One region of the Mycetohabitans endofungorum genome, then DNA from elsewhere that is predicted to be linked to it. Evidence: predicted binding sites of a transcription regulator. Region 1 holds the regulator's gene; the other holds the start of a gene.
What was found. Region 1 encodes NrdR, which represses ribonucleotide reductase genes. Its sites were predicted from a motif close to CACNANATNTNGTG; they were not measured.

Region 1 (15,266 bases):
CATTGCACAGAGCGTGCCTGCCCGGGCATGGCAACGTTTGTCGGCAGGCGCTGGAGCGAAAGGCGAGCGCCTCTACGACTGGGCACTCATTGAGCTGTGGCGCTTGCAAACTAGCGCTGAGGAGCGCCGCTTCGGACACTATTTGCTGGTACGGCGCAGCCTCGATGAGAAACGGGAGCATGCCTATTACCTCGTCTATGCGCCACGCAGCAAGGCCTCGAAGCAGGCACTGGTTAAGGTGGCGGGGCGCAGATGGCAAATTGAGACCAGCTTTGAGGCAGCCAAGGGCGAATGCGGTTTGGATCAGTACGAGGTGCGCCGATGGCAGGGCTGGTATCGCCATATCACCCTCACGCTGCTAGCCCATGCTGTTCTGGTTACGCTGAGCGCGCGCAGTAAAAAAAACGCCTGAAGGCAGGGTGCCGCTGAGCGTGCAGGAGATTCGCCGATTACTATGCCGTCTTTTATGGAGGGGATTGAGCTCGATTAACACTGTTCTGCGATGGTCAATCTGGCGTCGCACCCATCAATGGCGAGCGCAGCAGGCTCATTATCGCGCTCGTGGTTGCGCGCCACCGTGAATAGTTACGGCTGTAGTATTAGGGCCGGCGTTATGGGGCTGGTCGATGAGCGACGATAGGCCACGGTGCCACGGCGCGCTGTTAATGCTGCAAACGAGTTGCGTAGCGATCTAGATGGAGATTTGCCGCAATGGCGCACCACGCGGTTAAAGCGGTATCAGTTGGCGATGGCCATGAATTACCCAGGCCGCGCAACAGAATTGGCAATTTATTTGGGCGGGCTTTAGGCCGGCATGCTTAACCTATATGCAGCTTTTAAATAGGAGGTAGAATGCTGAGGACAATAGCAACTCAAGCAGCTAAATATGGCGGCGGTTTCGTGGGAGGCGTGCTCATCGACCGTCTATCCAAAAGGGACAACAATGCTAACGAAACAGAGACAGTTCAAACGACAAATTCACCGAAAGTCCCTAATTCTATCTTGCAAACCGGTAACCAACGCCTTGGTGATATAAGCCGACGCATCGCGCCAGCAGAAGGAGCAAATCCTATCGTCGAAGGTATTACTCATCAATATGATAAGCGTGTGGGTTTGGTGGACAAATGTCGGACTTTGATCACGCAACCCTCTCAGTCAGTGCAGAATGCGCAAACAGCATTCCAGGATCTAGCCGATGATGCTAGGACGGTGCAAGGCGCCGTCAATATTACGCGCGGAAATGCCTCGATTACACCGCAAGAGGCGACTCAAATTACTGGCGCTGTGATAGCAGATACGGCTCAAGGCGCGTACAAGACAGCGCGGGGCGCCGCCAGTGCGGCACTCGCAAGCGTCACCACAACACCAGAAGGTATCCAGCAAGTCGCAGAAGCGATTAAAGGTCGTGCTACGCATGATGCGGCTGCAGCCGCAGCCGGTTTAACGGCGACAACCGCTGTGGCAACGGCCCTCGGCATGGTTCCCCATCCCGCCGCCAAAGCTGCCTCTATTGTTCTTAAAGTAGGTGGACCGGCCGCAGCGGGTGCGGATCTTTCCGAAAAGGCGCGCAAAGCATCGGGTAAGACAAGTGGCAGCGCGGCAAAAAAGGTGATTGGGGAAGTGCTGCGCGAGAAGGCGACCAATAAGGCGCCCAATGATACGGCACCAGCACCCTCTACTTCGTTGACTGCAGCGGCTAAATCTACCCCAATTAATCCTTTTCATGCGATGCAATTAGCGTCAAAGGGGCGCCAGAATCCACAGATGAACCTGACGCAGTGTGTGGAAAAATGGATGGATAAAAATTGGGCACCAACGGCCAAAGAAAGCTCTAGCAAAGATCTGTTTTTACGGCAAGACTCTGCCTCGATGGAAAAAGGCGTGGCACTTGATGAGGAAGAAGTTGAGACAGAAAATGACGAGAATACAGCGGAACCGTCCCCAGCAGCGAGCGCGCAAGACATTGAATCTGTCGCGCTGCGCGCTCCGCTAGCAATCGATCGCACGTGATTTAAATGCAATTATGGTGCGCATTAAGAAAGGATGCGAACACGCGTGCACTACGGCTGCCGCCGGGTGCACGTGATGGTTCGACGGCACGCGCCGGCGCGGCGCGCGCATCATCGAGTCCAGCAATACGTCTGCTCGTGCCATCGCGGGAGGATACGCGCCGGGTCCGACGGACTAGCGGATCCGCCCGCAGCCCCAGCTGCGCCGGAATTGCTTCGCTGTCCCGTGGCGTCGAGCTTGAACGCACCGCACAGGTGATCGTCGGCCATCGGGCCGTCGTGCAGCGGCTCGGCCACCACGGAGTACCCGCCATTGACCCGCGTCGCACCGGTAACCCGTAGTGCATAGGCGGCGCGCGCACCCGGCGGTACGCGCCCGAACTCTGCCGGAAGTACAATGGGATCCGTGACGATGCCAGTTCCACCGAGCGCCTGCGTACGCTGTACGAGTTGGATCTCGACATAGTGAGCAGCGCGATAAACGGCGCTGACGGCGGCTACTCGCATACTGCGGCGCATTTGCTCACGATACGTTGGCAACGCATAGGTTGCGAGGATAGCAACGAGCGCCAATGCCATCGCCAGTTCGACCAGCGTCATGCCCCGGCACCGTACCGCGCTCAAAACGGCCTGCGGGCCACGAACCGCCATCCGGTACGCACCGTCCGCTGCGTGTCGCCAACCCACATGATCGCCTGCAACCATATTTCTCTCTCCTCCTCGACCGCGAAGCCGCGCGCGGTCAGCAGATAAGCGGTCGCGCCAGCCTCTGAGACATTCACCCCCTCGATCAGGCACTGCGGCGCCCGCCCGCCGGCACGCCAGCGACGCACCGGCTGTATCGCGCTACCGGCTTCCCCATTGAATAACGCACGCTGATGCCATGCGGGCATGGCCTGTGGGCTCGGTGTGACACCATGAACCGGTGCACCGATGTCGAACGCATGCGTCACGTAACGTTCGCACCATCGCAGCGCCGAATCCGCCGCATGAAATGCTTCGATATGCGCAATGAGTCCACGCTCCATGCGCGCCGTTGAGCGCACCGCGTCCAATGATGATTCGAGCAGCGCGGTCAACGCGACAGCGAATATCAACACGAACGGCAGCGCGCTGCCACGCTGCCTGAGCAACGCGCGCATCATCACGCGCCGCCCGCAACGGTGTTGCGAATCGCCACGCGGCGCATCCAGGCGGTACGGATCCGTCGATCGGCCGGCATCACCCGTTTGCCGTCGCAATCAAGGTAGGTCGTCGGACGCGTCGCCACCGGTCCGCGCGACACGACGCAGACATCGATGGCTACGATACGACGCCAGTCCGGCTCGGATAACGACGACGCGCGAACCGCGGCGTGGGCGCCGGCGAGCCAATAGGACAAACGCAGCTGCTCGATGCCATCGACCAACGGCTGTGCCGTCATGTCGTGGCCATTGCCCCGGCAATAAAGCTCCGGTTGGTCGGGTGTACGCTCCTGAACGTAGAAACGCACCGCAATCGTGTCGCCTGTCACGTTCTGGCCCAGGCAATCGGTGGGCCAGTTGTCTTTCGATGGCCAGGTCGCCACCGGGTCGGCCGCATACCGAAAAACCACGCCATCCGAGTCGTGCATGACCGCGCGGCATCGCCCAGCTTGCTCGCGTTCGGGTATGCCGCGCTCACAACCGAAGATCGGCGGGTCTCGCGTCGTCTCATCCGCAGCGAGCGAATCGGGGGCTTCAGCCGCCCGCGTCGACGTTGGGGCCGTTGAGGCGCGCGATGTCTGTGGGAAAGCCTGCGGCATTCCGGCAAGTCTTGCATGCGCCGCAATGATCTCCAGCGCCTGTTGAGCGGCGGCTACGGCCCGGCGGGTTTCGTCAACCCGACCGGCCGTCCCGCTAAGCGTGCCATACGACCCGGCCAGCAAGAGCGTGAGCATCAAACCAATGGTCGATGAAAGGAGCCATTCCACCAGCGTATGCCCCCCAGCACGCCTGCGTGGCACGCTGATCATGCGAGGAAGCCCAGCGATAGGCAGCGGCGCACATATCCGTCGGGCGGCACGATCGTCCCGCGGCACGCCGCTGCCCGCTGCGACGCGCCGGCGGCCGGTTCCGACCATTCGAGTATCAGCAGGTCGGCCCCGTCCGGATCGCGTTCCACCGTCACGGTACCGTCGAGCAGTTGGCGTGACGCATCCCGACTCGCGTGCGCGAGCGCCACGGATTGCGGGTGTCCGGCGCGCATCAACTCGAGCGCGGCGTCCGCGATTAACGCCGCTCGCATACGATTCGACAAAGCTTGATCCGAACGCACCATCGCCTGCCACGCCGCGCCCGCGCCAACGATGGCCACCGCGGCCAATGCAGTGGCTATCGCGGCTTCGATCATCGTGGCCCCCGCTACGCCCGGCCGCGACACACGTAACGCGCGCCATGGCGCCCGGACCGTGGGCGGGACCACACCGATCGTGCGCAGCCGGCTCGACAAGCCACGCGCGAAACTCATCTGCGATACGCATCAGCATGGATCAACGCACGGCCACCGGCCGCAAGACGAACATGCAACGCCGCAATACGCGGTGACGCGCGCGCTGCGCGCACCGCAAAGCCGCGAAAGCTGCCAGCGGATAAGCCGGCGGGCGGCAAAAATCTCATTTCCGTCGTACTGCCGGTGATCGTCACATCGCTCACAGCCGGTTGTGTGTGTAGCAGGATCGGCCACGCGCCGACGCCAGGCTGCCGGGTCTGCATCAGCCAGCCGCAGGACCAGTCCAGCGCGCCCGTGGCGCACGGTCGGCCAGGTAAGATGCACTGACCCGCACCATCCGAGCGGCAGACCGTCACCGGTGCCTGACGCGCCACGGCCTCGCTACGGGCCAACGACAACGTGCGCGCCAGTGCACGCGCCGCCGCCCGAATCTGCTCTCGCGAATGCCATTCGTGGAGCGACGGAATCACCCATGCTGCCAACGCCAATGAAATTGCCATGACTGTACAGATCTCGGCCAGCATGAATCCGCGCCGCCGCGCGGCTCGATATCGTTCCACCGTCACGCCTCCTGGATGCCCGTGACACACAACGCTCGATGCGTTGCCATTGACGAACACTGTAGGACGGCGCGCGGCGCGCAACAATTGACCGAATGGCCAGCGGCGCCGGGCCAGGCGCTTGCGCCCGCTTCGCGTCGCGGATCTTTAGCCGCAGCACGTCGAACTACACGCCATGCGGCTTAATGGTGGAACAGCGATATAGGATGGGAAACGCGATGACGCCGTCAGAGGCGCCTATGACTGCCGCTTGCGCGACGCGGAGCCGGACGTGCCGGCTGCGGATCGACCGAACTCATCGATCAGATTCTTGAACTCGGACACGTCCTCAAAACGCTTGTACACCGATGCGAAACGCACATAGGCGATCTTGTCGAGCTTGCGCAACTCGTCCATCACCAGTTCGCCGAGCCGTTCGCTGCGCACCTCGCGCTCGCCGGATGCCAGTAACTGGTACTCGACACGCGCCACCGCCTCGTCGATCGCCTCGGCGGCCACGGGCCGCTTGCGCAACGCAAGTTGCATGCTGGACAGAATCTTGCGGCGGTCGAATTCGACTCGCGTGCCATCCTTCTTGACGACCGTCGGCAGCGCGAGTTCGACCCGCTCATATGTCGTGAAGCGCTTGTCGCAAGCCGGGCAGCGGCGGCGGCGGCGGATCGCTGCGCCGTCCTCCGACACGCGCGAATCCACCACCTGGGTGTCGTCGTGCCGGCAAAACGGGCAGCGCATGGCGATTCGTCCCGCAGCTTACTTGTACACCGGGAACCGGCGCGTGAGTTCGGCGACTTGGCCACGCACCCGCTCAATGGTTGCCGCATCTTCTGGATTGTCCAGCACATCGGCAATCAGGTTGCCGACCTGCTCGGCCTGCTCGGGACCGAAACCACGCGTGGTCATCGCCGGCGAGCCGAGCCGGATGCCGCTAGTCACGAACGGCTTTTCCGGATCATTCGGGATCGCATTCTTGTTCACGGTGATGTGCGCGGCGCCCAACGCGGCCTCCGCAGCCTTGCCCGTGATCTGTTTCGCACGCAGATCGACCAACATCACATGGCTCTCGGTGCGGCCGGATACGATCCGCAAGCCGCGCCTGACCAGCGTTTCGGCGAGCGCGCGCGCGTTGTCCACGACCTGCTGCTGGTAGGACTTGAACTCCGGCGCCAGCGCTTCCTTGAACGCGACGGCCTTCGCCGCGATCACGTGCATCAACGGACCGCCCTGAATGCCCGGAAAAATCGCTGAATTGACCGCCTTTTCGTGCTCGGCCTTCATCAGAATCACGCCGCCACGCGGACCACGCAAGCTCTTGTGCGTGGTTGTCGTCACAAAATCAGCATGCGGCACAGGGTTCGGATAGACGCCGGCGGCAATCAACCCCGCATAGTGCGCCATGTCCACCATGAAATAGGCACCGACCGACTTCGCGATCCGTGCCAGGCGCTCGAAGTCGATGCGCAGCGAGAACGCCGACGCGCCCGCGACCAGCAGCTTCGGCTTGTGCTGCTGCGCGAGCTGCTCGGCTGCATCGTAGTCGATGTCCTCGTTCTCGTTCAGCCCGTAGCTGACGACATTGAACCACTTGCCGGACAGGTTGACCGGCGAGCCGTGCGTCAGGTGGCCGCCATGCGCGAGGCTCATGCCCATGATCGTATCGCCCGGCTTGAGGACCGCGAAGAACACCCCCTGATTGGCCTGCGAACCCGAATTGGGTTGTACATTCGCCGCCTCCGCGCCAAACAGCTGCTTGACCCGCTCGATCGCCAACTGCTCGACCACATCGACATATTCGCAGCCGCCGTAGTACCGCTTGCCGGGATACCCTTCGGCGTACTTGTTGGTCAGTTGGGAGCCTTGGGCCGCCATCACCGCCGGGCTCGTATAGTTTTCCGACGCGATCAACTCGATATGGTCTTCTTGCCGGCGGTTCTCGTTCTGAATCGCCTGCCAGACTTGCGGATCGACGTTCGCAATGGTTTGCTCGGCTTTGTCAAACATGCGTCAGTTCCCTTCAATGTTCAAACGGTTGACCGAATCGGTGCACTGTCGCGCCCACGGCAGGAATACGGTCCTGGAACGGCTTAGCGGAAGGAGACTTCCGATGACGCAAGGACAGGACAGCCCGGGTGACGCAACGACTGCGACCGGATCACGGCTGCCCAGGCGAACGGCAAGAATGCACCCCGCGCTTCACGGTGGTTGCTCCACCTCCGACTTAAAAGTCGCTATCGCCAGTTACGCAGGGTTAGGCGCGTTAGTGTATTGGAAGGGGGCTGAATAGGCAACTGAGCGTGGCATTAAAAACGCCCGTTCATTTTTTTCCGTCATTGCGACGTCGCGGCTGCTTATACGCAGCGCGACACCGTTCATCGTTCGGGACTGTCACACGCGTTCCGGTAGAATCCCGCGGATGAATAGGATCTCGCCTGAACCGGCAGCCCGGCCCGGCTTTATATGGCCGGTACGCGTATATTTTGAAGACACCGACGCCGGCGGCATTGTCTTCTACGCCAATTACCTCAAGTTCTTCGAACGGGCCCGCACCGAGTGGCTGCGTGCATGTGGCGTCGACCAGCGGCAGCTGGCCGACGCCCAGCAGGTCATGTTCGTCGTGCGCAGCACTGCCGTCGACTACCGGGCCCCGGCGCGCCTGGACGACGTGCTAATTATCGAGAGTCGTATCGAGCGGCTCGGCCCCGCCTCGGTTGATTTTTACCAACAGGCAAGTTGCGACGGCAAAGTGCTATCCACCGGCACGATCCGCGTGGCCTGCGTCCAACGCACGACAATCCGGCCCGTGCCATTGCCTGACACCGTACGCCAAGCGTTGCTGAGCGGCCCGCGCGATGCGCAGCTGTCAACGCTCGCACGCTGACATACGTTGACACTGCACAGAACGTGAGCCGATCCGCTCCACCCAGTGAATCACCATGAATAACGCACAAGACCTTTCGATCATTTCGCTCGTATTGAACGCAAGCCTGCTGGCGCAAGCCGTCATGGCACTGCTGCTGTTGCTGTCGCTGATGTCCTGGACTTTCATCTTCCGCAAATGGTTCTCGATCCGTCGCGCCCGCGCGCAGACTGAATGGTTCGAGCGCGATTTCTGGTCGGGTGGCGACCTACAGACGCTGTACCAGAGCGCGGCGACCAATCGTCATACGATTGGCGCCCTCGAGCGGATCTTCGAGTCAGGCATGCGTGAGTTCCTGAAAGCCAAGGAAAAACGCGTTGCCGAACCCGGTGCGATTCTGGATGGTGCGCGTCGCGCGATGCGCGCCGCGTTCCAGCGCGAAATGGACGCGCTCGAGGCCAACCTAGCGTTTCTTGCGTCGGTCGGCTCGGTGAGCCCGTACATCGGCCTGTTCGGCACTGTCTGGGGCATCATGAACGCGTTTCGCGGGCTTGCGAACGTGCAGCAGGCGACGCTGGCTAGCGTCGCGCCTGGCATCGCGGAGGCGTTGGTCGCCACCGCCATCGGCCTGTTTGCGGCCATCCCGGCGGTGGTCGCCTATAATCGCTACGCACACGACATCGACCGCCTGTCGATCCGCTTCGAGACCTTCATCGAAGAATTTTCGAACATCCTGCAACGGCAGGCTCACTGACGGGGAACCCGATGGCCGGCACTCCGATCCGCTCCAGTCTGCGCGGTGGCCGTTCGCGCCGCGCGATGTCCGACATCAACGTCGTTCCGTACATCGACGTGATGCTCGTGCTACTCGTCATTTTCATGGTGACCGCTCCGCTTGTCGCGCCGTCGATCATCAACTTGCCCACGGTCGGCAATGCTGCTCCGCAGGAACAGACGCCACCCGTTATCGTCAATATCAAGCCTGACGGCGCCATGAGTGTTAAATACAAGAACGACGCGTCGGGCACCACGCAGGAATTGCCGATGACGCTGGCAGACCTGGACCACTTTGTCGCCGACCGGGCGCAGGCCCACCCCGACCAGCCGGTCGTGATCGGCGCGGACAAAGCGGTCAAGTACGAGATCGTGATGAACGTCATGTCGCAGCTGAAAGCAAACGGCGTGAAACGCGTCGGGCTGCTCGTCAAGCCGAAATGAAGCCGAAAACAGGATATCCGTTTGACCCGCCGCGGGAACGTGGCACGCTGCGCGCACTCGCGCTCGCCGCGTTGATGCACGTGCTGCTCGCACTCTTTCTGTACCACGGGATGAAATGGCAAAACAGCCCCCCTGCCGGCGCTGAAGCAGAAATCTGGACGCAGGTGCCGAGCACGCCGGCCTCGCCCCCCCCTGCCCCTGCCCCTGCCCCTGCCCCTGCCCCTGCCCCTGCCCCTGCCCCTGCCCCTGCGCCGACGCCAGCGCAGCTCGCGCCACCGCCAGCACAGCGCGAGGAGGCGGACATCGCGTTGCAACAGGAGAAGCGGCGCAAGCAACAAGAGGCGGAGCGCCAGGCGCAAGTGGCCGAACAGGAGCGCGTGCACAGGCAAGCCGAGGCGCGCCGCCAGCAACTCGCCGCGCAAAAAGCAGCGGCCGAGAAACTGAAGCAGCAAGAAGCAGAAAAATTGCGCGAGCAGCAGCTCGCGGCGCAGCAACGGCAAGAGGCGCTGAAAAAGCAAGAAGCGTTGAAGGCGCAGCAGGAAAAGGAGCAGCAGGAAAAGCTTGCCCAGGCGAAAAAACAGCAGGAGCAACAAGCGGCCAAGGCCAAGCAGGCGGCCGAGCAGGTCGCGCGCCAGAAGCTCGACCAAGCGCGCCGGGCAAGGCTGGCGCAGTTGCAGGGCCTGGCCGGTGATGCGCCCGGGGGTAACGGACTGGCCAAGAGCGGCACAGGCACGGGAAGCGGCGGAACCGCAACGTCAGCTGGCTATGCGGACAAGGTGCAGCGCCGTGTGCGGCCCAATGTCATCTGGTCCGGGCCCACTGAAGGGCTAGACACGCTGATTGCCGTACGCTGCGCACCCGACGGTGCGCTGCTCGACGCGCGCATCGCACGCAGCAGTGGTAACGCGCAGTGGGACGACGCGGCGCTGCGTGCGGTCCAACGCTCCGATCCGATGCCGCTGGATACCCATGGCAAGGCACCGGCAAGCTTCAATATTCGGATGCGGCCTGCCGGCGGATGATTAGTCGTTGACCGAGGCACATCTCCATGCACGCTCGTAAAGCACCGCGGTGCGATTGCGCCAAGGGAACGATCGCCCCGTTTCACGGTCTGTTCTGGGTTGCAAAATCGCCAACAATGTAGTCAGGGAAAGTAGGAAAAGCCATGAGTTTGATTAAAAAACTGGGGCTGAAAACGCTAGTTGCGTCATTGCTCGTCACCGCCGGCACATCGGCGCGCGCCGACCTGACGGTGCTCGTCACAGGTGTCGGTTCGACCCAGTTCCCGATTGCGGTGGCAAATTTTGAAAACGGGGCCAATTCACCGCAGCAGGTCGCGGCGATCGTGCGGGCCGACCTGGCCCGCAGCGGCAAGTTCAGCAACATCGACGCGGGTAGCGCGCCGGTGTCCGAATCCGACTCAGTCGATCTCGGCGGTTGGAAGGCCAAGGGGGCAAACGCGTTCGTCGGCGGCAGCGTCACGCGGCTCGCGAACGGCCAGTACGAAGTACGATTCCGTCTGTACGACACGGTCAAGCAACAAAGCCTGGGCGGGCTCTCACTTGTAAGCCCGGAAAGCGGGCTGCGTATGAGCGCGCACAAGGCCGCCGACTACATCTATCAAAAGCTACTTGGCTCGCACGGGATGTTCGCCACGCGGCTGTCATATGTGACGCGTCACGGCGGACGTTATCAACTCAAGATCTCCGACTCGGACGGCCAGAACGAGCATATCGCGCTGACGAGTCCGGAGCCGATCATCTCTCCAACGTGGTCTCCGGACGGCACGAAGCTCGCCTACGTATCCTTCGAAAGAAAGAAACCGATCGTGTACATTCACGACTTGCCAACCGGCCGGCGCATGATGGTATCTGACCAAAAGGGCAACAACAGTGCACCGGCGTGGTCGCCGGACGGCACGAAGCTCGCGGTAGCGCTGTCGCTGACCGGCAATACGCAGATCTTTATTGTCAACGCCGATGGCTCCGGCTTGCGCCGCCTTACCCGCGGCAACTCGATCGATACCGAGCCGGCCTTCTCACCGGATGGGCAGTCAATCTACTTCACCAGCGACCGCAGCGGCCCGCCTCAAATCTACAAGATGCCCGTACAAGGCGAATCGGTGAGCGCCGCGCAGCGTGTGACGTTCAACGGCAGCTACAACACCAGTGCGCGCGTCTCGCCGAACGGCAAAGAACTTGCGTATATTTCGCGCGTTGGCGGTGCATTCAAGCTGTATCTGCAGGACCTGTCGACAGGATCCGCGACGGCGCTCACCGACACGACGCACGACGAATCACCGAGTTTCGCGGCGAACGGCCAATACCTGCTCTACGCGACGCATGTCAATGGCCGCCAAGTGCTGGCCGCGGTTTCGACCGACGGCAGCATACGGCAGGTGTTGTCGATCCCGGGCGGCGGCGTGCGTGAGCCGTCCTGGGGCCCTTTCATGCAATAACCATAAGGAGAGCTTCAAATGATGTCCAAATTGCGTATCGTTTTTGCAGCGCTGATGGTGGGCGCATTGGCGGCATGCCACTCCGGTGTCAAGCTTGATGAAGGCGCCAACGCCAAGGCAGGCGCCGTGGGCACGCAACCGCAGTCGACCGACGTGCAGCAAGTCAATGTTGACGAGCTTAACAACCCGAACAGCCCGCTTGCCAAACGCAGCATCTACTTCGATTTCGACAGCTACGCCGTCAACAATGAATATCAGCCACTGCTGCAAGCCCACGCGCAATACCTGAAGGGCCATCCGCAACGCCACGTGCTGATCCAAGGCAACACCGACGAGCGCGGTACCAGCGAATATAACCTGGCATTGGGCCAAAAGCGTGCCGAGTCGGTACGCCGCGCGCTGGCACTGCTCGGGGTAAACGACAGTCAGATGGAAGCAGTGAGCCTGGGTAAGGAAAAACCGGCTGCGACGGGCCACGACGAAGCCTCGTGGGCGCAGAATCGCCGCGCCGATCTCGTCTATCAATAACCAGTGGTGACTGACGCATGAAAGTCCGTTTCAGTAGGCTGCGCGTTGCTGCAGCTGTGGCTGCGACAGGCGCCGCGCTTGCCGCGCCGCCTGCGCACGCCGGTCTGTTCGACGATAACGAGGCACGGCAGGCGGTGCTGGACCTGCGCGCGAAAGCCGACTCGTTGGCAAACCAGATGAGCGCGGCGCAGCGCACGATACTCGATCAATCGAACCGCCTTGACCAGCTGAACCAGCAGGTAGCAACGTTGCGCGGACAGAACGAGGACTTGGCCAATCAAGTCGCCGCGCTGCAAAAGCAACAGCGTGACTACTACACCGACCTGGATGCCCGACTGAAGAAGTTCGAACCTCAGCAACAGACGATCGATGGCGTCCAGGGCGAGGTACAGCCAGGCGAAACGGACGCGTTCAATGCAGCGCTGCAACTGTTCAAGAACGGTGACTTCAAGGGCGCAACGTCGGGATTTAAGGCGTTCGTGTCGAAGTATCTAAACAGCCCCTATCAGCCGACGGCACAATACTGGCTCGGCAATGCGTTGTACGCACAGCGAGACTACAAGGCGTCGACGACAGTGTTGCAGGGTGTCGTGACAAAGTACCCCACGCACCCGCGCGCGCCAGAGGCATTGCTCGCTATCGCGAACAACCAATTGGAGCAAGGGCAGAAGGCAGCCGCGAAGCGAACACTGGGACAAGTGCTTGCGCGATACAGCGGATCGAATGCCGCGCAGGCGGCACAAAGCCGGTTGGCGCAGATCCGATAAGGAGAGTACCGGTCGGCGGCTCGCCGTGAATCGTTCGCTTGACCAAGCGGTTTTTTGTCGATATAATCTTTGGCTCTTTGGGTCGTTAGCTCAGCTGGTAGAGCAGCGGACTTTTAATCCGTTGGTCACTGGTTCGAATCCAGTACGGCCTACCAAGGAAATCAAGGGCTCGCACGTGAGTGTGGGCCCTTTTCCATTGGGCGATGAGTCTATTATTAGACAGCGTCTCATATCGAGCGGCCACGTGTTCATTGCTGCGTGCAATGAATCGATACCCTCGCGTTGGGCCTGTTTAGCTGCCATATCAACGCTTTCTAGTACACGTCAACCATGACGTCGTCCGGCGTAATATCCGCCATCTGAATCCGCCCAACCAATAGGTCGCCGACCTTCTCCGGCTTGATTACTCAGAGTGTCAGCATCGACAGGAAGCCTAAGTGAAGTGCAACCTTTTGCATTCCGCGTAGACGCTCATTAAGTTCAAAGCGAAACGCAGCTTCAGGAGATTGGCCGAAATCGATTGGTCTTCTGCGGACCGAATTGTGCATTTTATTGTCCAGTGGCGAGCAACCATAGAAAAAATTTGATAAAGCTCCCGCCGTTGACGTCGCACCTGCTGCCTGGCCGCCTGTTCATCAACCTAAGCCAAGCCCGCAGGCGAGGAAGGGAGTGCGCTTTCTGAGCGAACGTTATGACTATTCGACACAAAACTAGTCGATGGCCGCTCGCGGTCGCGGTTAGGCATTCATTCTTTGCTAGCCTGCTGCCTAGCAGGCAGTGAATCATCGTATGATCCGCCCTCGTTCGTTCCACGGCGGCCCATTTGTGCCCCGCTACACCCTACGCTTATCCTAGCCTCAGCGTCCGGGGCCCTCTCGCCCTGATCACCCGCTTCATGGCCCATATCTGATTCCCGGCGTTGTCGATGGACTTTAACGACGCATTGGATACTACCCCCATCGCTATTTATACGATGAACGAACAAGCCCACCAAGGGTCGCCCGCTGCACCGCCTACGGGCGTGAAACGATCAGCGGACACCACACTCGACACACACCCCAAAAAGCCCAGAATCTACGACACTTTGCCAGGCGAAGTGATTCTGGAGGTCGCACGCTACCTACCGTTGGATCATATTCCCGAGTTTTCACGTGTTAATCGCAACACCTATACCCTGATGGAGGAAAGACGATGGGCGTGGCGCTGTTACCAGCAAGCGGCCAGCGTCTCCGATCTCGCGTCACTGCAACAACTGATAGGTGAAATTGAGCAAATACAGGCCGAACCGGATCTGCGGGCCGAACCGCTCACCGCTTTGTGGAAACAATCTCAATCAATGGGACTATCTAAGAAACACAAAATCGAGGCCTTTAAATTGTTATTTGCAGCAGCCGACCGCCTCCCGGAACAAGGCCTTCCCTTACAAAAAACAATGCTTGCATCACTGGGGGGGATTTCGAAAAGCATGCGACTTCGAATGTTCGATTTCGCTTGTGCGCTGGCTGAACGGCGTCGCCCCGATCAAGCGAATTTTTGGCCTGAACTAGCCAAAGCGCTTGTCAATGTATGGACGCCGTCTCGGCGGTACATTCAACGTTATCAAGCATTGCTCAACCAACTGCCATACCTGGACGCGCCCCAGAAGGCCGAACTGATTCCGCTATTGGCTCCGAAACTGAGCTTCTCTCCTCTGGAGGATCCCGACAGCAGCAAAACGCTTTCGGCCCATGCGACCTTGCGGCAGCAAGCACGATCGCTGCCGCCCTCGCTACAAGGTGCGCCGGTCGGCATGGTAGCTGCCGCTATAGAAAGGCTACCGAGAGAAGCGCGAGCAGCGCACTATGCAGAGCTGCGACAGCTAGCACTATCGCTTCCGGACGAGCAGCTGGGCGCTGCGCTGCGTAAACTGCCACGCGGGTTGGTTATGTTGCCGCGCGAGCACCACGCGCACGAACTCCAATTACTGGAGCCAGTCTTGCTGCGCGTGTTGCCCGAGCAGCGCGTACAGGTCGCACAGGGTTTGCTGGAATGGACCTTCCTGCTAGACGACGCGCTCTCGAAGCACGTGTGGCAGCGTGCGTTGCAGTTACTTGACGGCAGCAGCGCAACAGCATTGCTGGAGGTACTGAGCAAGGTGGGGGCCATGCTAAGAACCCCAAAATGGCAAGATGCGGTCAACGAGGTCACCGCTTTTATGGACCGCAACCACTTCACGGAGCAAGAGCGGGCGACGATAGACACCCGTATGCTGCTGCTACGCCACCCCGAGTCCGACGCAAGCCATCGCCGTCCCTAGCTCAATGCAAACGCCCATGACGCTAGGCCCCGCCTTACTGCCCGGAATTAGCACTGTACGCGATTCCGAAGCAATTGCCACAGGCATGGAAGAAGTGCTTAAAAGGC
Region 2 (15,266 bases), 1.3 Mb from region 1:
CGCGGCGCGGGTGCGAACTGCGGGTATCATGACTGCTATGGCTTCGAGACTGCACCTGGAGCGGGACCGCGTGCGCGATGAAATCGCGATGGTAGCCGCGCGCCTGATCGCCGAAGATGGGCTCGACTATGCCAGCGCCAAGCGCAAGGCAGCCCGGCAGATCATCGGCCAGACGCGTGTTGCTGGCGAATGGTTGCCGGATAATGACCAGATCGAGGAAGAAATACAGGAATATCTGGCGTTGTTCCATGGCGATACGCAACCTGGCATCCTGCGGCGGCTGCGTGAAACCGCGCTGAACTGGATGGCGCAGCTCGCACAGTTCGACCCCTACTTGACCGGCGCAGTGCTCAACGGCACGGCCAGTGTCCATTCGGACATCCATCTGCAAGTGTTTTGCGACAATCCGAAAGAGGTGGCGATCCACCTGCTGAACGCCGGCGTACAGTACGACGTATCCGAGACGCGTCATTTCGCTGGCCGGAGAGCGGTCGAGACATTGAGCTTCATCGCCCACGACGGCGACGGCAACGCGGTCGGCATCCATGTCGCGCTGTACGACACGGATGATTTGCGTGGCGCAGTCCGCGCCGACGCGCGCGGACGGCAGACGCGTGCGAACGCGGCGTCGGTCCGGGCGCTGCTCGATGCAGGTTAAATGGCAGCGACAGATGCGCACGCCCGTACTGCACCGCAGCTCGGAACCGACACAGGCTGCAGCACTTCGCCCTTGTTTTAATGGAAATGCGATGAATGCGACGTTATATTCTAGCTTCCTGCTTGCTTCTCCTGCGTCAGCGCCAACACGCCGCACCCGTGCCGCGCGGCTCGCAGCGGCCTGCTTACTGTGCGCGCCGCTGCCTGCCTGCGCAGCGCAGCCAGCGGGCGCCGCACAGTCGGCATACGCCGTCGCGCCGCCCTACACGGCACACGACGATGCGGTACGCGCGCTGTTTGCTAGTTCACTGCCCGATCCGGCAGGCCAGCCTCAGCCTTTGGCCCAGTATCGCGGCAAAGTCACCGTGGTGAACTTCTGGGCGTCGTGGTGTGCGCCATGCGTGAAGGAAATGCCGGCGCTGTCTAGGTTACAACGCCGCTACGCGGACAAAGGGGTACGTTTCGTCGGCATTGGCGTCGATTCGGCACGGAATGTATCGCAATTCCTATCCAAGGTGACGATCGGCTATCCGGTCTATGTAGCCGGCTTTGGCGGCGCAAACTTGGCTCGTCAGTTCGGCAACCAGGCCGGCGGATTGCCGTTCACTGTGGTCATCGACAAATCGGGGCATGTTCGCTACTTGAAGCTGGGTGAAATCGACGCGGCGCGGCTGAGCATGGAACTGGACGCGCTATGACATAGGCGGAACAGTCGGTGTCATGCGGCACGCCAGCGCGGCACTCGCGTACCAGTCACCGACAGCGCGTGTCGATCACAAATTACATGGTAATTTATTGATAAATTGTAGACGTTTGCCGCTGTTGTCCGCTTTTTGTCGCTCGATCGGCTACAGTTACAGTTTCCATGCTTTGACGAGCGCCCGTTCTTTTCACGGTAAACGCGCCGAAAACTGGACACTTTTTTTGAATCAGCGGTAAAGTGCGCGCAACTTCGCAGAAAACGAACTCCCATGAGTCTTCGCATCCTGGTCGTCAACGGCCCCAACCTGAATCTGCTCGGCACGCGCGAGCCGCAGACGTACGGCAGTACGACGCTCGCCCAGATCGAGCAAGCGCTGGCGGAGAAAGCCGCCGCCGCGGGGGCGGCGCTCAGTTGCTTCCAGAGCAATCACGAGGGCGAAATCATCGAGCGCCTGCACCAGGCGCGCGACGAGCAGATCGGCTTTGTGCTGATCAACCCCGCCGCCTTCACGCACACCAGCGTTGCGATTCGCGACGCAATCGCGGCAACCGGGATCCCGTTTGTCGAGATCCATTTGTCGAATGTGCATCGACGCGAAGCTTTCCGCCATGCGTCGTATTTCTCCGACTTGGCGGAGGGCGTGATCTGCGGGCTCGGCTGGCGAGGCTACCTTTACGCGCTGGACTTTGCGCTGGAGCGCCTGGGCCGGTCGCATTGACGTCTTTTTTCTGGCAACACCACACTTTCGCTATCCCGGGCCTGGCCCGGACGCCACATCAATTTGGGGACCTCCGATGGATCTACGCAAACTTAAAACCCTGATCGACCTGGTATCCGAATCCGGCATTTCGGAACTCGAAGTCACCGAAGGCGAAGGCAAGGTGCGGATCGTCAAGAACGCGGCGCCCGTCTATCTGCCGTCCCAGGCACAATATGCCCCGGCGCCGCAGGTCACCGGTGCGTCCGGCGCGCCGGCTGCCCCGTCGGCTGAGTCCAGCGCACCCGCGACTCCCGCCGCCGCCACGCCGCAAGGCCATGTGGTCACCTCGCCGATGGTCGGCACATTCTACCGCGCGCCATCGCCGGGGGCCGATCCGTTCGTGCAAGTCGGCGATTCGGTCAAGGAGGGTCAGACGATCTGCATTATTGAAGCGATGAAGCTACTCAACGAGATCGAAGCCGACAAGACGGGCATAGTCAAGGAAATCCTCGTTGAAAACGGCCAGGCCGTCGAATATGGCCAACCACTGTTCGTCATCGGCTAACGGGTCGCATCGCCTATGTTTGAGAAAATACTCATTGCCAACCGCGGCGAGATCGCACTGCGCATCCAGCGCGCGTGCCGCGAGCTTGGCGTCAAGACGGTTGTCATCTATTCGGAAGCCGACAAGGAAGCGAAGTACGTGCGCCTTGCCGACGAAGCAGTCTGCATCGGACCGGCGCCATCGAACCTGAGCTACCTGAACATGCCGGCGCTCATCAGCGCGGCGGAAGTCACCGACGCCGAAGCGATCCATCCGGGCTACGGCTTCCTGTCCGAGAACGCCGACTTTGCGGAGCGGGTCGAGCAGTCCGGCTTCACGTTCATCGGCCCGCGCCCGGAGACCATCCGGCTGATGGGCGACAAGGTTAGCGCCAAGCAGACGATGATCAAGACAGGCGTGCCGTGCGTGCCGGGCTCGGACGGCGCGTTGCCGGACGATCCGAAGGAGATCGTCAAGATCGCGCGCTCGATCGGCTATCCGGTGATCATCAAGGCGGCCGGCGGCGGCGGCGGGCGCGGTATGCGGGTCGTGCATACGGAAGCGGCACTCGTCAACGCGGTCAACATGACACGCGAAGAAGCCGGTCGCGCGTTCGGCAACCCGCAGGTCTACATGGAAAAGTTCCTGGAGAATCCGCGACACATCGAGATCCAGGTGCTGGCGGACTCGTTCAAGAGCGCGGTCTGGCTCGGCGAGCGCGACTGCTCGATGCAGCGGCGCCACCAAAAAGTGATCGAAGAGGCGCCGGCGCCTCACATCGCGCGCCGGTTGCTCGACCGGATCGGCGACCGCTGCGCCGAAGCGTGCAAGAAAATGGGCTACCTGGGTGCCGGCACGTTCGAGTTCCTGTACGAGAACGGCGAATTCTACTTCATCGAAATGAACACCCGGGTCCAAGTTGAGCACCCGGTGACCGAGCTGATCACGGGCGTGGATATCGTCCAGGAGCAGATCCGCATCGCAGCAGGCGAGAAACTGTCGGTGCGGCAACGCGACATCGCATTTCGCGGTCACGCAATCGAATGCCGGATCAACGCGGAAGATCCATTCAAGTTCACGCCATCGCCGGGGCGGATCACATCATGGCATGCGCCTGGCGGCCCGGGCATCCGCGTCGACTCACACGCGTACAATGGCTACTTCGTGCCGCCCAACTACGATTCGATGATCGGCAAGCTGATCGCATACGGTGCGACCCGCGAACAGGCGATCAACCGGATGCGTATTGCGTTGTCCGAGATGGTGGTCGAGGGTATCCAGACGAATATCCCGTTGCACCGGGAATTGATGCTGGACGCCAAGTTCGTCGAGGGCGGCACCAGCATCCATTACCTCGAAGATAAGTTGGCTGCCAAGCAGCAGGCCGCCCCTAAGGAAGCGTAACGGGCATGAGCTATCGCGAAGTCGTCGTCGAAGTTGATCGCGAGCGCGCCGAGCCGTTATCAGACGCGTTGCTCGAGCTTGGCGCGTTGTCGGTCTGCGTCGAGGACGCCGACGCAGACACGCCGCACGAACAAGCGCTGTTCGGTGAACCCGGCCTCGTGCCGGAGCGCGCCGCGTGGACGCACTCGCGGGTGATTGCCATGCTTGCCGCGGAACAGGACCCCACCGTGTTGCTGGCGGCCGCCGCGAATGAGGTCGGCCTATCCACACCGCTGGCCTTCACTGCGCGCGACGTCCAGGAGCAGGACTGGGTGCGACTTACGCAATCCCAATTCGAGCCAATCCATATCGGCCAGCGGATCTGGGTCGTGCCATCATGGCATGAGGCACCGCAGCACGACGCCGTGGTACTGGAACTCGACCCGGGGCTCGCCTTTGGCACCGGCAGCCATCCGACCACACGCCTGTGCATGGAATGGATCGAGCAGCACGTGCGTGCCGGCGATTCGCTGCTCGACTATGGATGTGGCTCTGGCATCCTGGCGATACTCGCGCGCAAGTGCGGTGCCACGCCGGTCGTCGGCATCGACATCGACCCGCAGGCGATCGACTCGGCCCAGCACAACAGCGAGCGCAATCACGTCGACGTCACGTATGGGCTGCCCCACGAGTGCCCCGCAAACGAGTTCGATGTGGTCGTCGCCAACATCCTGTCCAATCCGCTGAAGCTCATGGCTTCGATGCTGGCCTCCAGGGTAAAGCCGGGCGGAAGACTTGCGCTATCCGGGGTGCTGGCGCGCCAAGCAGACGAAGTCGCGGCGGCCTATGCGCGCCATATCGAGCTTGCCGTTTGGCGTGAACAGGACGGATGGGTATGCCTGGCCGGGCAGCGACGAGATAATTAATCAGAACACCGGTACCTCAACCGATTGACCGGCGCGCGGTGCGCCGGTTCAGGGTAACCCGTTAACATGACGCTCACCACCCGCTGTCCCCGCTGCGGTACCGTCTACCAGCTCGTCGCCGATCAATTGAAACTGCACCACGGCTTGGTGCGCTGTGGTCATTGTCAGGAGATCTTCGACGGTGCGGCCCGGCAAGTCGAACCCTTGTTGCTGACCAACGTCGCCGTGCAACCCGACGACGGGTCCGACGCGCGGGACACCGGGCCATCACCCGACCGGGCCGCATGCAAGCTGATCGATAACGGCCCCTTGGAGCCCGCTTTCCACCCGCACGGCGTCAGTGCGCCGTTCTCCGTGACGCGGGAAATACCCGTGCCGAGCCATCGCGGTACGCTGCGTCGGGTGGGCTGGCTCGTCTCGCTCACGCTGACTGTGTTGCTCATCGTGCAGATTGCTTGGTGGCAACGGGAAAAAATCGTAACCGCGTGGCCGCGCACCGAAGCAGTCTACACGCTCGCGTGTGCACAGTTGGGCTGTATCGTGCCACCGCCGCGCGACATTGATGGACTGGCGATCGAACAAACCTCGCTGCGGCAAACTGGCACCGCACACCAACTCGAGTTGCACTTCAGCTTGCACAACCGCGACGCGGTCGCGCTCGCCTATCCCGACCTGGAAGTGACGTTGTTGAGCAGCAACAGTGATATCGTCGTGAGGCGCGTGCTACGGCCCAGCGAGTACCTGCCGTCGGTCGCGTCCGAACACCGCGGCGTGCCCGCACGCACCGTGCAGCCCATCGCCGTGCGGCTCGATGTCGGCAGCGTCGATACGGCAGACTACCGAGCGCAGATTTTCTACCCGTGACGCGCGGCATGCGCGCCACCCTATCGTTGACCCGGCGGTAAGCACTCGGCTCGAGCGCCCACCGCCACCATCGCAGGAGCAAACCATGAGCCAAGTCACTCTCGGGGGTAACCCGATCGAAGTCGCCGGTACGCTGCCGGCCGTCGGCCAGAAGGCGGCGCCATTTTCACTGGTCGGCAAAGGCCTCGCGGAGGTGAAACTCCATGACTTCGCTGGCAAGCGCAAGGTCCTGAACATTGTGCCGAGCCTGGATACGCCCACCTGCGCAACATCGACGCGCAAGTTCAACGAAGCGGCAAGCAAGCTGGAGAACACCGTCGTAATCGTGATTTCGGCTGACTTACCGTTTGCAGCGACGCGGTTCTGCACGACCGAAGGCATCGAGAACGTGATCACGGCGTCCACGTTCCGTAACCGAGCGTTCGCCAGCCAATACGGGGTGGACATCAAGACCGGCCCACTGGCCGGCTTGACCGCGCGCGCCGTTGTCGTGCTTGATGGGAACGACAACGTGCTGCACGTGGAACGGGTGTCGGAAATTAAAAACGAACCGAATTACGACGCGGCCCTTGCTGCATTGAAATAAACTCTCCCTGCCTGCCGCCACCCGGCGCAGGTGACCGGCTCGATACCGGCCGTGCGGCCACGAGTGTATTGTGCCCGGCGGCTGGTGCAAGCACGCACCTGCCTGTCGGCGATACGCGCGGAGGGCGATCCGGCACTTAACCTATCATAAGGAATCACCACTGTGGCCACACTGATCTGCGGCTCGCTCGCGTACGACAACATCATGACGTTCGAAGGGTACTTTCGCGAGCACATCCTGCCCGACCAAGTCCATATCCTGAACGTCAGCTTCCTCGTCCCGTCCATGCGCCGTGAATTTGGCGGCTGCGCGGGGAATATCGCATACGGCCTGAAGTTACTGGGTGGCGAGCCACTGATCATGGCGACGCTCGGCGAAATCGACGCTCAGCGCTATCTGGAGCGACTCGACTCGCTGGGCATACGCCGTGATTGCGTGCGCGTGCTGCCGGATACGCACACGGCACAGGCCATGATCACGACCGATCAGGAAAACAACCAGATCACCGCGTTTCATCCCGGCGCCATGCTAATGAGTCACCTGAACCGCATCAGCGACGCGCAGGATGTCACGCTCGGCATCGTCGCGCCGGACGGTGCACAAGGCATGTGCGAGCATGCGGAGCAATTCGCGCAAGCGAACATCCCGTTCATGTTTGATCCGGGCCAAGGGCTGCCGATCCTCGATGGCGCCCAGCTGCGCCGGATGATTGAACTTGCGACCTACGTGGCAGTCAATGACTACGAAGCGAAACTCTTGAGCGACAAGACCGGGTGGTCCGTATCGGACATCACGAGTCGCGTCGACGCGCTGATCATCACGCTCGGTGCGCAGGGTGCGACGATTCATCACCGCAACGGCGTCGAAGCCATTCCGGTCGTGCCGGCAGAGCGGGTCGTCGAGCCTACCGGTTGTGGCGACGCGTTCCGCAGTGGCCTGCTCTACGGCATCGAAAAGGGCCTGGACTGGGCCACCACCGGACGCCTCGCGAGCCTGATGGGCTCGATCAAGATCGAGCATCAAGGACCACAGACCTACGCATTGAATCGAATCGAAATCGGCGCCCGTTTTGAAGCCGCATTTGGCTATCGCTTGTTTTGAGCTATGGGAGAATAACGATGATGATCAACAGACACATTACGCTCGTCGTGATGCTGTCTGCCAGCCTCTCGCTGGCAGCGTGCTTTACGCCCGCTGGCTCGGCCGATGTCTACACCGTATCGCAAGCGCAACGCGAACAGACAGTGCGCATGGGAACCGTGGAAAGTGTGCGGGCAGTCCACATCGCTTCGGATAACGAAGGTAGCGCCGCACTTGGGACGCTCGGCGGGGGGGCGCTTGGCGCGGTGGCAGGCAGTTCGATCGGGGGCGGCCGCGGCTCGCTCCTGACCGGCATCGTCGGCGGCATTGCGGGCGCAGTGGCAGGCAATACCGTTGCTCAACGGGCCGGCACCTCCAACGGCCTGGAGATCACGGTGCGGCTCGATAACGGCGACCTGCGCTCGATCACGCAGGCAGCCACCGGCGAGCTATTCCGTGCCGGCGATCGCGTCCGGTTGCTGTCTGCGGGCGGCATCACGCGCGTGACGCATTGAAAAAACATCCCGCACTGGGCGCACGCCCGGTGCGGGATGTCATGTCGCTCGACGACTCGTGGGGCGCCGGCGTGTCGCAACGCACCGGCCCTAGTCGATGTGTCGATTACGGACGGCCGCCAGTCGGGAATGGCCATGCCGCAGCCGGGTTCAATGCGGTCTTTACCGCGTTCGCCTGCACAGCCGGCGTCGGCGTCGCAGGGGCGGCAGGGGCAGCGGCAGCCTTCTTCGCCGCCGCCTTCTTCGCCGCCGGCTTCTTGGCCGCAGCCTTCTTCGCCGGCGTCTTCTTGGCAGCCGTCGCCTTCTTCGCCGGGGCCGCCTTCTTCGCAGCGACCTTTCTCACCGCAACTTTCTTCGCCGGCGCCGCCTTCTTCGTGGCGACCTTCTTCGCCGCGACCTTCTTCACGGCGACCTTCTTCACGGCGACCTTCTTCACGGCGACTTTCTTCGCGGCGACCTTCTTGGCCGGTGCCGCTTTCTTCGCTACCGCCGCTTTCTTCGCCGGTGCGGCCTTCTTCGCTGGTGCGGCCTTCTTCGCGGCGACCTTCTTCACAGCAACCTTCTTGGCGGCAACTTTCTTGGCCGGCGCCGCCTTCTTCGCCGGGGCCGCTTTCTTGGCCGATGCTGCCTTCTTCGCCGCGACCTTCTTCGCAGCGGGTTTTGCTGCTGCTTTCTTTGCAGCCGGTTTTTTCTTCGCAGTAACCATCTTTTTCTCCTTCAGGTTTAGATGAGAGTTACAAACACCCTTCGTCAAAACCCGCTTCCCGCCAACGCGTTTTTTCAACGCGGCGGCTGCGAAGCGGATTATTCATCGGCGTACGCACCTACATCCTGCTTACGCTAATGAATGCGGCAAGGCGCACGAGACCGACCTAGCGGCTGCGTGCGCCAAAACACGACCGGCATCGCTGCCGGTGAATGATTTGAAGCAGTCCGACACGCGACACCGCGGCCGGAGGCTTTTCCGGGGGTAGTTTGCCCATCCCACTGAAGGGTTCGCACAGTGCCGTTCGTCGTCAGTCGGCTATCCAGGCGGTCAGGCACACATTGCATCAGGCGGCGCTTCTCCTAAACCCGTGCGACACACGCGGCGGCGTCATCGCCGCCATCGCGTGCTGCACACCCCTGCCTATTCACTGGTACGCGTTATTCCCAACTCAGCGCACCACCGGTTTGATATTCAATCACTCGCGTCTCGAAGAAGTTGCGCTCCTTCTTCAAGTCGATCATCTCGCTCATCCACGGAAACGGATTTTCCTCATTCGGGAACAACGGCTCCAGGCCGATCTGCTGGCAGCGCCGATTGCAGATGAAACGCAGATAACTTTTGAACATGCCGGCATTTAAGCCCAGCACGCCGCGCGGCATCGTGTCCTCTGCATACCGGTACTCGAGTTCGACCGCATGCTTGAATAAACCGCGAATCTCTTCACGAAATGCCGGCGTCCACAAATGCGGATTCTCAAGCTTGATCTGGTTGATCAGGTCGATGCCGAAGTTGCAGTGCATCGACTCGTCGCGCAGGATGTACTGGTATTGCTCGGCGGCACCGGTCATCTTGTTCTGCCGACCCAACGCCAGTATTTGCGTGAACCCGACGTAGAAGAACAGCCCCTCCATCACGCACGCGAAGACGATTAACGACTTCAGCAACTTCTGGTCCGCCTCGAGCGTGCCGGTCTTGAACGATGGATCGGTCAACGTATGAATGAACGGGATCAGAAATTCGTCCTTCGCACGGATCGATGACACCTCATGGTACGCATTGAAGATCTCACCCTCGTCCAGGCCGAGCGACTCGACGATGTACTGGTACGCGTGCGTATGAATCGCTTCCTCGAATGCTTGGCGCAGCAGGAACTGACGGCATTCGGGCGCGGTGATGTGGCGATACGTGCCAAGCACGATATTGTTCGCCGCCAACGAATCGGCCGTGACGAAGAAACCCAGGTTGCGCTTGACGATGCGGCGCTCGTCGTCAGTCAGCCCGTTTGGATCCTTCCAGAGCGCGATGTCGCGGGACATGTTGATTTCCTGCGGCATCCAGTGGTTCGCACAGCCGGCGAGGTACTTCTCCCACGCCCACTTGTACTTGAACGGCACGAGCTGATTGACGTCGGTCTTGCCGTTGATGATCCGCTTGTCGGCCACGTTCACGCGGGCCTCGGGTGCAGGTGCGGGCGACGCGTTCGGTTGCTGGCCCGGCGCGACAGCAACATCACGCGTGAAGATATCCTGTGCCAACGGAGCGGACGTACCCGCAGCTTGCGCTGCGTACCCGGCGGACGATGCCGCGGCTCCAGTCGCCGTCGTTTCTCGCACCGTTGGTTGCGCAACGCTCGGGGGAGTTACGGCAGTAATCTCGTCATCCCAATTGAGCATAAATGTCACCATCAATTTAGATCGGTTTGTACCATCTTTTCACCAGCGATAAAAGAGTCCACTGATGAAAAACGCTCTTTTGATCTCGCATTGAGACCTTCATACAACACTTTGATCGATGTGATCGTCGATGTCTTCGCATCGGTTGCATCACAACCCGGATCGACGCATCGCTTCATATCGATCGGCGCAGTAAGTGTGCCATCCGTTTCATCACACTCGCCGCGCCTGCCATACACGTGGCCCCCACGCATCGCGCGTATCGCGTGACACCCGATATACGTGCGATGCGTGCAAAGCAGCACTCGTCACGTGCCCTATCGTGTACCGCATGCAGTATAACCGCGAGCGAACTCAGACAACACGGTCGAGCACGCTCACACGCCAACGCATCACTGGCACGCTTCACACTCGTCGAAGCCTGCATCGCCAGGACGCAGCATGCAAACCGGTCCCGCGATCTCATCTTGTGATCCCGCATCGGCAGCGGCGTGCACACCGGCGTTGTGCGCCGTCGCGCTGCCCGACACGCCACCCGCGCCATGCATCGCGCCCGCCCCACCGTCGCTGGATGGCACCGCATTGAGCGCGCCGTGCGCAACCGTCGACTTCTCAACGTGCGTCGCGGCGATTGTGCGCAGGTAATACGTCGTCTTCAAGCCACGCAGCCAGGCGAGCTTGTAAATTTCGTCCAGCTTCTTGCCCGACGCACCGGCCATGTAGATGTTCAACGACTGCGCCTGATCGATCCACTTCTGCCGGCGCGCCGCCGCTTCCACGAGCCATTTCGGATCCACTTCGAACGCGGTTGCATACGTCTCGCGCAGATCGGCAGGAATACGATCAATGCGCGCCAGCGATCCATCGAAGTACTTCAGATCGGCCACCATCACCTCGTCCCAGAGCCCGCGCGCCTTCAGGTCACGCACCAGATATTCGTTGACGACCGTGAATTCGCCCGACAGGTTCGATTTCACATACAGGTTCTGGAACGTCGGCTCAATGCACGCGGACACGCCAATGATGTTCGAGATCGTTGCGGTCGGCGCGATCGCGACGCAATTCGAGTTGCGCATGCCGTGCGTAGCGACGCGCTCGCGCAGCGCGGCCCAGTCCATCGTCTCGGACGAGTCGACCTCGACATACCCGCCGCGCGAGTCGGCGAGCAGCTTCAGCGTGTCCTGCGGCAGGATTCCGCGGTCCCACAGCGAGCCGCGGTACGACGAGTATCGGCCGCGCTCGCTCGCCAGTTCGGTGGACGCCCAGTACGCGTAGTAACAGACGGCTTCCATCGAGCGGTCCGCGAACTCCACCGCCTGCTGCGACGCATACGGCGTGCGCAGCAGGTGCAGGCAGTCCTGGAACCCCATGATGCCCATGCCGACCGGCCGGTGCTTCAGATTCGAGTTGCGCGCCTTGGCAACCGCGTAGTAATTGATATCAATCACATTGTCGAGCATGCGCATCGCCACGCTGATCGTGCGCTTGAGCTTATCGTGGTCCAGCACATAGCCGCCGTCCGCGCCTTGCTTCATATGCGCGACCAGGTTGACCGAGCCCAGGTTGCAGACCGCGATCTCGTTGTCGCTCGTGTTCAACGTGATTTCAGTGCACAGGTTCGACGAATGCACGACGCCCACGTGCTGCTGCGGCGAGCGCACGTTGCACGGATCCTTGAATGTAATCCATGGGTGGCCGGTCTCGAACAGCATCCCGAGCATCTTGCGCCACAGTTGCGCGGCCGGAATCTTCTTGAACAGCTTCAATTCGCCGCGCGCAGCCTTTTCCTCGTAAGCGACATACGCCTGTTCAAACTCAGTACCGAACTTTTCATGCAGGTCCGGGCAGGTCGACGGCGAGAACAGTGTCCAATCGCCCCCCTCGATCACCCGCTTCATAAACAGATCCGGGATCCAGTTCGCAGTGTTCATATCGTGCGTGCGGCGGCGATCGTCGCCGGTGTTCTTGCGCAGTTCGAGAAACTCCTCGATGTCTAGATGCCAAGTTTCGAGATACGCACACACCGCGCCCTTGCGCTTGCCGCCCTGGTTAACCGCGACCGCCGTGTCGTTGACGACCTTCAAGAACGGTACTACGCCCTGCGACTTGCCGTTGGTGCCCTTGATATGCGAGCCGAGCGCACGCACGCGGGTCCAGTCGTTGCCGAGCCCGCCGGCGAACTTGGACAATAGCGCGTTTTCCTTCAGTGCCTCGTAGATGCCGTCCAGGTCGTCCGCGACGGTCGTCAGGTAGCACGACGACAGTTGCGAGCGGCGCGTGCCGGAATTGAACAGCGTCGGCGTTGAGCTCATGAAATCGAACGTCGACAGCACATTGTAGAACTCGATCGCCCGCGCCTCGCGATCGATTTCGTTCAGCGCGAGCCCCATCGCCACCCGCATAAAGAAGGCCTGCGGCATTTCAATACGCTGCCCGTCCACGTGCAGGAAGTAACGGTCGTACAACGTCTGCAGCCCGAGGTAGCCGAATTTCAGATCGCGCGACGCATCCAGCGCGTCACCCAGCTTCTTCAAGTCGAATTGCAGCAGCTTCTCGTCGAGCAACTCAGCCTCGACGCCTCGCTTCAAGAACTGCGAGAAGTACTCCGCATAGCGCTCGCCCATCTCGGACTGCAACACCTCTTCGCCAAGGATCTCGCGGCGGATCGTATGCAGCAGCAGCCGCGCGGTGACCTGGCTGTAGGCCGGCTCCTTCTCGATCATTGTGCGCGCGGCAAGGATCGCCGAGTCGTAGACCTGCGACAACGGCACGCCGTCGTAAAGATTCTTCACCGTTTCGGCGACGATCGGCTCCGCGCTGACCGCCTCGCCGAGCCCGTCGCAGGCGGCCGTGATCACATTGCGCAACGCGGCAAGGTCCAGCGGGCGCACAATGCCATTGTCGTTAACGTTCAATCCGCCTTGCGCCGGCTGTTGCGCCACTTCGTGCGTGCGCTCTGCAGCGCGTTTCTCGCGATACAGCACGTAGGCGCGAGCGACATTGTGCTCGCCGGCCCGCATCAGCGCGAGTTCGACCTGGTCTTGAATGTCTTCGATATGGAACGTGCCGCCGTTCGGCCGGCTGCGCACAAGCGCGCGCACGACCGCCTGCGTCAGCGTCTCAACTAATTCGCGCACGCGTGCCGACGCGGCGCCCTGGCCGCCATTGACGGCAAGGAAGGCTTTGGTCACCGCGATCGCGATCTTGGACGGCTCGAACGACACCACACTCCCGTTGCGGCGAATGACCTTGTAGTCGGCAAGCGTCGCCTGCGGCGCCAATGCGCGCGCGCCATGCGCAGCGCCACCACCATGCGGCAAGCCAGCTGCGGCATTGGGCTGTTGGGACGTGACGTTCTCGGTGGTTTGCATGGGCAAAACTCCTGATCTTGTGTCGTGCGGTGAATCCGCGTTCTTGGAACGAGCGGGGCGTGGCACAGCGTATTGGCGCGGTACCGCGGCGCCCCAAAAAACGATGTCTGAGAAGGCAATGCGGCGCCGTCGATGTCAACGAGGCGCCGCATAAAAACCACAATATCTAGTAGCGGCGCTGCCGCCACACACCAACTATAGTGGAAATTTACCCCAGATTCCACGAATAAATTTGCGTTCGGAGACTTGACTTTTTGGCATGCGCCACCGGTTGTGGGCTCGCCACCACGCAAGCGCAGAGACGCCGCACGCCCTGGCGTCGCGGCGTGCACCCGCGCGACACCCGTTCAGCGCAAATAGGGGAAAAACGTCGCCGGCAGCGCAAGCTGCGCACGCAACCGATGCCAGTCGAAATGCGGCCCCGGATCGGTCTTGCGACCCGGCGCGATGTCCGCATGGCCGACCAGCGCGGTGATGGGATAACGCTCACACAGTGCGGCACACAATCGCGTCAGCGTGTCATACTGGGGCGCCTCGAACACGTGCTCGTCCGAGCCCTCCAGTTCGATGCCGATCGAAAAATCGTTGCAGCGTTCGCGACCGACGAAACTCGACGCGCCAGCATGCCACGCGCGCTCATTGCACGAGACGAATTGCAGCAATTTGCCGTCCCGCCGCACAAAAAAGTGCGCCGATACGCGCAGCCCGCGCAGTCGCGCATAGTACGGGTGCGCGTCGCAATCGAGTTGATTGAGGAACAGCGCCGCCACCGCATCACCGCCAAACTGTCCCGGCGGCAGACTGATGCTGTGCACCACCACCAGCGTCGGCTCGACTCCTGCGGGACGCGCATCGAAATTCGCGCACGGCGTGTGCCGGGCGGGCCGGGCCCACCCTAGCACATCGACCACGAGGCGCGCCGGCGCGGCAGCGCCCTCGCCGCGCGGCGCGCCCGCCGCTGGATCAGTCATCGGGCCGGTCATCGGACCCGTTGTCGTTGTCAGGCCAATCGTCGGGTCGGTCATCAGGCACGCCGCGCGACTCGTTGCCGCTGCGTCGTCGTTCACGGATTTCTGCGCTGCGCACATCGCCCGCTCACCGCGCATTATCGCGCCTGGCCGGCCGGACCGCGTAGCGGACAGCATGCTCGTTGGAACAAAAGGGCTGGCCTTCTACCGACACCGTCTCGCTCACGGGTACGTGTACGCCGCACTGTGCGCAACGCACTATGGCCTCCGGCAGTGCGCCGTCACCGGCGGCACCGGTGCGCCGCGTGCCAGCCGCGCCATCAGCGCGACCCTGTTCGGCCTGCGGGCGCATGGATTCCTGTTCCGCCTTGGATTCGCGGCTGGCATGCCGATCACGACGCGCGCCCTGACGCCACAGCCACTGGATGGCGAGAATTACAAAAAGCCAAAAGAGAATGCGGGCCATGACGAACGAATAAGCACACAGGAAACGATTCGGATGCCACCGCGAGCCGACTGTGTCAATCAGACCACCGCGCGATGCAACAGCACTTCCAGCACGAAGCGGCTGCCGACATACGCGAACA

Region 2: RA167_RS10405 (ribonucleoside-diphosphate reductase subunit alpha) is a predicted target of NrdR. The motif match lies at 13,870-13,883, and genes of this name have one in related genera.

Annotation. Positions count from the first base shown of each region.
Region 1 is NZ_CP132744.1:916,911-932,176, reverse strand. Features, by position in the region: gene RA167_RS04215 (IS701 family transposase) at 1-412, shown strand, start outside; gene RA167_RS04210 (hypothetical protein) at 853-2,010, shown strand; gene RA167_RS04205 (type IV pilin protein) at 2,121-2,714, opposite strand; gene RA167_RS04200 (hypothetical protein) at 2,630-3,157, opposite strand; gene RA167_RS04195 (PilW family protein) at 3,154-3,927, opposite strand; gene RA167_RS04190 (hypothetical protein) at 3,999-4,496, opposite strand; gene RA167_RS04185 (GspH/FimT family pseudopilin) at 4,493-5,038, opposite strand; gene nrdR (transcriptional regulator NrdR) at 5,276-5,770, opposite strand; gene glyA (serine hydroxymethyltransferase) at 5,789-7,036, opposite strand; ZMP/ZTP riboswitch at 7,189-7,287, opposite strand; gene ybgC (tol-pal system-associated acyl-CoA thioesterase) at 7,440-7,913, shown strand; gene tolQ (protein TolQ) at 7,969-8,646, shown strand; gene tolR (protein TolR) at 8,658-9,110, shown strand; gene tolA (cell envelope integrity protein TolA) at 9,107-10,132, shown strand; gene tolB (Tol-Pal system beta propeller repeat protein TolB) at 10,276-11,568, shown strand; gene pal (peptidoglycan-associated lipoprotein Pal) at 11,587-12,096, shown strand; gene ybgF (tol-pal system protein YbgF) at 12,114-12,863, shown strand; tRNA gene RA167_RS04135 (tRNA-Lys) at 12,943-13,018, shown strand; gene RA167_RS04130 (hypothetical protein) at 13,783-15,159, shown strand.
Region 2 is NZ_CP132744.1:2,366,690-2,381,955, forward strand. Features, by position in the region: gene RA167_RS10345 (UDP-N-acetylmuramate--alanine ligase) at 38-658, shown strand; gene RA167_RS10350 (TlpA family protein disulfide reductase) at 750-1,355, shown strand; gene aroQ (type II 3-dehydroquinate dehydratase) at 1,629-2,078, shown strand; gene accB (acetyl-CoA carboxylase biotin carboxyl carrier protein) at 2,155-2,625, shown strand; gene accC (acetyl-CoA carboxylase biotin carboxylase subunit) at 2,641-4,008, shown strand; gene prmA (50S ribosomal protein L11 methyltransferase) at 4,014-4,913, shown strand; gene RA167_RS10375 (zinc-ribbon and DUF3426 domain-containing protein) at 4,980-5,777, shown strand; gene tpx (thiol peroxidase) at 5,863-6,363, shown strand; gene RA167_RS10385 (carbohydrate kinase family protein) at 6,526-7,464, shown strand; gene RA167_RS10390 (glycine zipper 2TM domain-containing protein) at 7,482-7,958, shown strand; gene RA167_RS10395 (histone H1-like DNA-binding protein) at 8,065-8,664, opposite strand; gene RA167_RS10400 (ribonucleotide-diphosphate reductase subunit beta) at 9,105-10,352, opposite strand; gene RA167_RS10405 (ribonucleoside-diphosphate reductase subunit alpha) at 10,733-13,711, opposite strand; gene ampD (1,6-anhydro-N-acetylmuramyl-L-alanine amidase AmpD) at 14,059-14,682, opposite strand; gene RA167_RS10415 (PP0621 family protein) at 14,807-15,145, opposite strand; gene RA167_RS10420 (cytochrome C assembly family protein) at 15,205-15,266, opposite strand, start outside.